Regions from separate parts of the Streptomyces sp. SS8 genome, predicted to be linked through region 2. Evidence: riboswitches for the same ligand, from Rfam matches in the RefSeq annotation. Region 2 holds a riboswitch; the other holds the start of a gene.
What was found. A riboswitch is a leader RNA that binds a small molecule or an ion and turns the genes downstream of it on or off. The one in region 2 is predicted to bind thiamine pyrophosphate.
Positions count from the first base shown of each region.

Region 1 (3,394 bases), on a different contig from region 2:
GGCCAGCAGGATGGCGGTGACGCCGGTGTCCAGCCGCACCCCCCACCACTGGTCCAGCAGACCACCGCGGCCGAGCAGGGCCAGGAAGGCGGAGCCGACGACGACGGTGGGCAGCACGAACGGTACGGTGACCGCCGCCCGCAGCACCCGCCTGCCGGGGAAGTCCAGGCGCGCGAGCACATACGCGCCGGGCAGCGCCAGCAGCAGGGTGAGCACGGTGGAGGCCGCCGCCTGCCACAGCGTGAACCACACCACGCCGGTGATGTCGGGATCGGTGAGGACGGCGGCGATACGGTCCGGACGCCACCGCCCGCCGTCGTACAGCCCGCGGGCGGTGATGGCGGCGACGGGATAGGCGAAGAACAGCGCGAGGAAGACGGCCGGCACCGCCGCCGGCGCGAGGCGCGCCGCCGTCCCCGCGCGTATGCCCGTCCTCACCTCACGACGGCCGAGGTCCACGCCTTGACCCACGCCTCGCGGTTCTCGGCGATCTTCTCGGGCGCCATGGTGCGGGGCTCATCGATCGTCTCGCCGTAGCGGGTGAAGACCTCGGGCAGCTTCGCGTCCTCGCGCACGGGGTTGACGAACATCTGCAGCGGCAGGTCCTCCTGGAAGGACCGGCCGGTCATGAAGTCCAGCAGCGCCTTGCCGCCGGCGGGGTTGTCCGCGCCCTTGAGCAGTCCGGCGAACTCGATCTGACGGAAGCAGGTGCCGGTGGCCACCCCGGTGGGGGCCTGCTCGGGCGCGGGGTCGGCGCCCAGGACCTCGGCGGGCGGGCTGGAGGCGTAGGAGACGACCAGCGGCCGGTCGCCCTTGCCCTTGCCGCCGGAGGAGCCGGAGAAGCGGTCGTAGTACGCCTGCTCCCAGCCGTCGACGACCTCGACGCCGTTGGCCTTCAGCTTCTTCCAGTACTCCTGCCACCCCTCGCCGTACTCGGCGACGGTGGCCAGCAGGAAGCCCAGGCCGGGCGAGGAGGTGGCGGCGTTCTCGGTGACCAGCAGGTCCTTGTAGGCGGGCTCGGCGAGGTCGTCGAGGGTGCTGGGCGGGGCGATGCCGCGCTCCTCGAAGTAGGCGCGGTCGTAGTTGACGCAGACGTCGCCGGAGTCGACGGGAGTGACGCGGTGCTCCTGTGCGTCGAGCTGGTACCGCGCGGGTATCTTCGCCAGGCCCTCCGCCTCGTACGGCGTGAACAGGCCGTTGTCCAGGGCGCGGGAGAGCAGGGTGTTGTCCACGCCGAAGAGGACGTCGCCCTGCGGGTTGTCCTTGGACAGGATCGCCTGGTTGAGGGAGGAGCCGGCGTCGCCGCCGCGCAGCACCTTCACCTTGTAGCCGGTCTTCTCGGTGAACTCCTCCAGCACGGCGTCGGAGGCCGCGAAGGAGTCGTGGGCGACCAGGGTGACCGTCTCGTCCTTCCCGTCCTTCCCCCCGCCGTCCCCGGAGGACTGCGAGCCGCCGCACGCGGTGAGGGCGGAGAGGGTGAGCGTGCCGAGGACGGCCGCGCCCAGGGCGCGGCGGAGCTTGGTGTGCACTTTCTTCTGACTCCCTACGCCGGTACTAACCGGATCAGGTCCGAGGGTCTGCGGCTCCCCGGGCGGCCTCTCGGCTGCTCCGGCGACACCGCACTCTCAGCGCTGTACGCGCTCCCCTGTCGGTTCGCTGTTTCGATGCCTGTGTTCGCTACTGGCGTTTCGCTACTGTGTGCGACCGCCGAGGTCCCCGCCACCGTACCAGTGGCGGGCCGGTCCTCAGCGCTCGGTGGCGGCGAGCTGGCCGCAGGCGCCGTCGATCTCCTGCCCGCGGGTGTCGCGGACGGTCACCGGCACGCCGTGCGCCTCCAGTCCGGCGACGAACGCGCGCTCGTCCTCGGGCCGGGACGCGGTCCACTTGGAGCCGGGCGTGGGGTTGAGGGGGATGAGGTTGACGTGCGCCCGCTTGCCCGCCAGCAGCCGGCCCAGCAGGTCGGCGCGCCACGCCTGGTCGTTGATGTCCCGGATGAGGGCGTACTCGATGGAGACGCGGCGGCCGGACTTCTCGGCGTACTCCCAGGCCGCGTCGAGGACCTCGCGGACCTTCCAGCGGGTGTTGACCGGCACCAGGGTGTCGCGCAGCTCGTCGTCGGGCGCGTGCAGGGAGACCGCCAGCCGGCACTTGAGCCCCTCGTCGGACAAGCGGTGGATCGCCGGCACCAGTCCGACGGTGGAGACGGTGATGCCGCGCTGGGACAGGCCCAGGCCGTCGGGCTCGGGGTCGGTCAGCCGGCGGATGGCGCCGATGACCCTCTTGTAGTTGGCCAGCGGCTCGCCCATGCCCATGAAGACGATGTTCGACAGCCGCGCGGGGCCCCCGGGCACCTCGCCGTCGCGCAGGGCGCGCATGCCCTCGACGATCTGGTGGACGATCTCGGCGGTGGACAGGTTGCGGTCCAGCCCGGCCTGGCCGGTGGCGCAGAAGGGGCAGTTCATCCCGCAGCCGGCCTGGGAGCTGACGCACATGGTGACCCGGTCCGGGTAGCGCATCAGCACCGACTCCACCAGCGTCCCGTCGTGCAGCCGCCACAGCGTCTTACGAGTGGTGTCGTCGTCGCAGCTGACGTGCCGCACCACGGTCATCAGCTCGGGCAGCAGCTCGCCCGCCAACCTCTCGCGCACGGCGGCCGGGATGTCGGTCCAGGCGGCGGGGTCGGTGGCGTACCGGGCGAAGTAGTGCCGCGACAGTTGCTGGGCGCGGAACGGCTTCTCGCCGATCGCGGCGACGGCCTCGCGCCGCTCGGCCGGGGCGAGGTCGGCGAGGTGCCGCGGCGGCCTGGCGGCCCCGCGCGGCGCGACAAAGGTGAGTTCTCCGGGTGCAGGCATAACCCCTCCAGTGTCGCAGATCAACTCCGGCACCCCGGGCCGCGGCCGTCGCGGGGCCTGCCTCCGGGCCGGAGCGAACGCCGCCGCGCCGGAGCGCGTAACCACCCGGCCTCCGTCAGCCCGCGCCGACGAAGACGGTCAGCAGCAGCCAGACCACGGGGGCGGTGGGCAGCAGGGAGTCCAGGCGGTCCATGATGCCGCCGTGGCCGGGCAGCAGGGTGCCCATGTCCTTGATGCCCAGATCCCGCTTGATCATGGACTCGCCCAGGTCGCCCAGGGTGGCGCTGACGGCGACGGCCAGCCCCAGCAGCAGCCCCTGCCACCAGACGCCGCCGTCGATGAGGAAGTGCATGCACAGCGCGCCGGCGGCCATCGCGAAGGCCACCGCCCCCAGCAGGCCCTCGCGGGTCTTGCCGGGGCTGATGCGCGGTGCGAGCTTGTGCGTGCCGAAGCGCCAGCCGACCGCGTACGCCCCGGTGTCGCTGACGACGGTGAGCAGCAGGAAGGTGAGCACCCACTGCGGGCCGTCGTCGGCGGCGAGC
Region 1 covers NZ_JBSVCZ010000017.1:89,238-92,631, forward strand. The annotation lists gene ACW69E_RS17715 (ABC transporter permease) at 1-459, opposite strand, end outside; gene ACW69E_RS17720 (thiamine ABC transporter substrate-binding protein) at 435-1,529, opposite strand; TPP riboswitch at 1,524-1,657, opposite strand; gene rlmN (23S rRNA (adenine(2503)-C(2))-methyltransferase RlmN) at 1,746-2,852, opposite strand; gene ACW69E_RS17730 (phosphatidate cytidylyltransferase) at 2,968-3,394, opposite strand, start outside.
Region 1: linked by a shared signal. The riboswitch ahead of ACW69E_RS17720 (thiamine ABC transporter substrate-binding protein) and the one ahead of thiO (glycine oxidase ThiO) in region 2 are both predicted to bind thiamine pyrophosphate.

Region 2 (3,394 bases):
GTCGTCACCGGTGTGGTGGCCCGCGTACTGGACGAAGCGGCCGAACTGCTCGGACCAGAAGTACGGCACCGGGTCGTACACCGGCGTCTCGGCCTCTCCGGCGACCAGGACCGAGGCGACCGTGCGCGGCCCCTGGAGCGCGTTGTCCCAGTGGTGGACCAGCAGCCGGCGGCCGTAGCGGGCCGACGGGTAGGAGGCGCAGTCCCCCACGGCGTGGACGCCGGGGACGGAGGCGCGCAGGTACTCGTCGGCCAGGACCGAGCCGTCCTCGCCCAGGGCCACGCCGGAGCCCGCCAGCCAGCCGGTGGCCGGGCGCGCGCCGATCCCGGTGACGACCGCGCCCGCGGTCAGCACCGAGCCGTCGGACAGCTCCACCTCACACACCGGGTCGTCCGGTGTGCCGGCCGCGGCGACGCCCGTGACGGCGCACCCGGTGCGCAGCTCGGCGCCCGCCTCCTCGTACCAGGCGCGCATCCGGGCAGCGACGGACGGCGGCAGCGCCCCGGCCAGCGGCTGGTCCGCGGCCTCCACCACCGTCACCCGGCAGCCGGCCTCGCGGGCCGCGGTGGCGAACTCGGCGCCGATCCAGCCCGCTCCGACGACCACCACCTCCCGGCGCCCGGCGAGCACCGGCCGCAGCCGCTCGGCGTCGTCGAGGGTGCGCAGCAGGTACACCCCGGGGACACCCCCGGCGCCGGGCAGGGGGATCGGCCCGGCGCCGGTGGCGAGGACCAGATGGTCGTAGGGCAGCGCTCCGGCGTCCGTGTCCGCCTCCCGGTCGCCGGTGCGCAGCCCGGTGGCGGCCGTGCCCAGGCGCAGGTCCACCTCCAGGGCCCCGAAGTCGACGTCGAAGGCGGACCCGGGTGCCCTGCCCAGCAGCACCGCCTTGGACAGCGGCGGCCGGTCGTACGGCCGGTGGGGCTCGGCGCCGACCAGGGCGATCCGCCCCGGCCAGCCCTGCTCACGCAGCTGTACGGCGGTCTGCACCCCGGCCATCCCGGCGCCGACGACGAGGACCCGCTGCCTGCTCTGCTGCTCGGTTCGCACGCTCACGCGATCACTGTAGGAGGTCGGACCCCGCCGCCGGGCGGCCCGGCGGCGGGGTCCGGTGAGAGCCCCGCCACAGCCGCCGGGGCCGAAGGGGGACCGGGGCCCGGCTCCCCTTCAGCCCCGGCGGGCGCGCGGATAGGGTGGTCGGCGTCCGGGGGCGGGAGGCCCCCGGGGCGAACCGGCGAACGACGAAGCGCGGGAGCCCGGCGCACCGGGCTGAGAGGGAGGCTTGCGCGGCCTCCGACCGTACGAACCTGATCCGGGTCATTCCGGCGAAGGGAGGAGCACCGCACCCATGCACGTGCTGATCATCGGCGGTGGCGTCATCGGGCTGGTCACGGCCTGGCGGACCGCGCAGCGGGGGGCGCGGGTCACGGTCGTCGACCCGGCGCCGGGCGGCGGCGCCGCCGAGGTGGCGGCCGGGATGCTGGCGGCCGTCACCGAGCTGCACTACGGCGAGGAGTCCCTGCTCGCCCTCAACCTGGCCTCGGCGCGCCGCTATCCGGACTTCACGGCCGAGCTGGAGGAGACGTCGGGCCTGGGGACCGGCTACCGCGCCTGCGGCACACTGGCCGTCGCGCTGGACGCCGACGACCGGGCCCATCTGCGGGAACTGCACGCGCTGCACCGGCGCTGCGGGCTGGAGTCGGCATGGTTGACCGGCCGCGAGTGCCGCCGTCTGGAGCCGATGCTCGCCCCGGGGGTGCGCGGCGGACTGCGCGTGGACGGCGACCACCAGACCGATCCGCGCCGGCTGACGGCCGCCCTGCTGGCCGCCTGCGAGCGGGCCGGGGTCCGCTTCGTGCGGCAGCGGGCCGGACGGCTGTCCCTGTCCGGCGACCGGGCGGCCGGGGCGGAGCTGGCCGACGGCACCGCGGTCGGGGCCGATCTGGTGGTGCTGGCGGCCGGCAGCGACAGCGGCCGGCTGGCGGGGGTGCCCGAGGAGGTCCTGCCGCCGGTGCGCCCGGTCAAGGGCCAGATCCTGCGGCTGCGGATCCCCCGCGCGTACGCCCCGTTCCTCTCGCGCACCGTGCGGGCCCTGGTGCGCGGCGGCCATGTCTATCTGGTGCCGCGGGCCGACGGCGAGCTGGTGCTGGGCGCGACCAGCGAGGAGCAGGGCTGGGACACCACCGTGACGGCCGGCGGCGTCTACGAGCTGCTGCGCGACGCGCACGAGCTGGTGCCCGGCATCACCGAGCTGCCGCTGGTGGAGACCCGCGCGGGCCTGCGCCCCGGCTCCCCCGACAACGCCCCGCTGCTCGGCCCGACCGCCCTGCCCGGCCTGCATCTGGCCACCGGTCACCACCGCAACGGGGTGCTGCTCGCCCCGGTCACCGGCGACGCCCTGGCCCAGGTCCTGACCACCGGCGAACTCCCCGAGGAGGCACGCCCGTTCACCCCCCGGCGCTTCGACCGCACGCTTCAGGAGAGTCCTCTGTGAACACCGGCACGGCCCGTACCGCCGCAACCGTCACCGTCCATGTCAACGGCGAGCCGCGCGAGATCGCGGCCGGCCTCGCCCTCGACGCGGTCGTGGCGTCCCTGACCACCGCCCCGGCCGGCGTCGCCGCGGCCGTCAACGAGAGTGTCGTGCCGCGCGGCCAGTGGCCGGCGACGAAGCTGTGCGACGGCGACCGGGTCGAGGTCCTGACCGCGGTGCAGGGGGGCTGACGGCGGCCATGGCTGACGACACCCTCACCATCGGCGGCACCGCCTTCACCTCCCGCCTCATCATGGGCACGGGCGGCGCGCCCAGCCTGGAGGTGCTGGAGCGGGCGCTGCTGGCCTCGGGCACCGAGCTGACCACCGTCGCCATGCGGCGCCTGGACCCGACCGTCTCCGGCTCGGTGCTGTCGGTGCTGAAGCGCAACGGCATCCGCGTACTGCCCAACACCGCCGGCTGCTTCACCGCCGGGGAGGCCGTGCTCACCGCCCGGCTGGCCCGCGAGGCGCTGGGCACCGACTGGATCAAGCTGGAGGTCGTCGCCGACGAGCGCACCCTGCTGCCCGACCCGGTGGAGCTGCTGGAGGCCGCCGAGACGCTGGTCGACGACGGCTTCACCGTCCTGCCGTACACCAGTGACGATCCGGTGCTGGCACGGCGGCTGGAGGACGTGGGCTGCGCGGCGATCATGCCGCTGGGCTCGCCCATCGGCTCGGGCCTGGGCATCCGCAACCCGCACAACTTCCGGCTGATCACCGAGCGGGCGTCCGTACCGGTCATCCTGGACGCGGGTGCGGGCACCGCCTCGGACGCCGCCCTCGCCATGGAGCTGGGCTGCGCGGCGGTGATGCTCGCCTCCGCCGTCACCCGCGCCCAGGAGCCGGTGCTGATGGCCGAGGC
Region 2 covers NZ_JBSVCZ010000052.1:759-4,152, forward strand. The annotation lists gene ACW69E_RS27600 (NAD(P)/FAD-dependent oxidoreductase) at 1-1,053, opposite strand, end outside; TPP riboswitch at 1,236-1,348, shown strand; gene thiO (glycine oxidase ThiO) at 1,346-2,491, shown strand; gene thiS (sulfur carrier protein ThiS) at 2,488-2,721, shown strand; gene ACW69E_RS27615 (thiazole synthase) at 2,730-3,394, shown strand, end outside.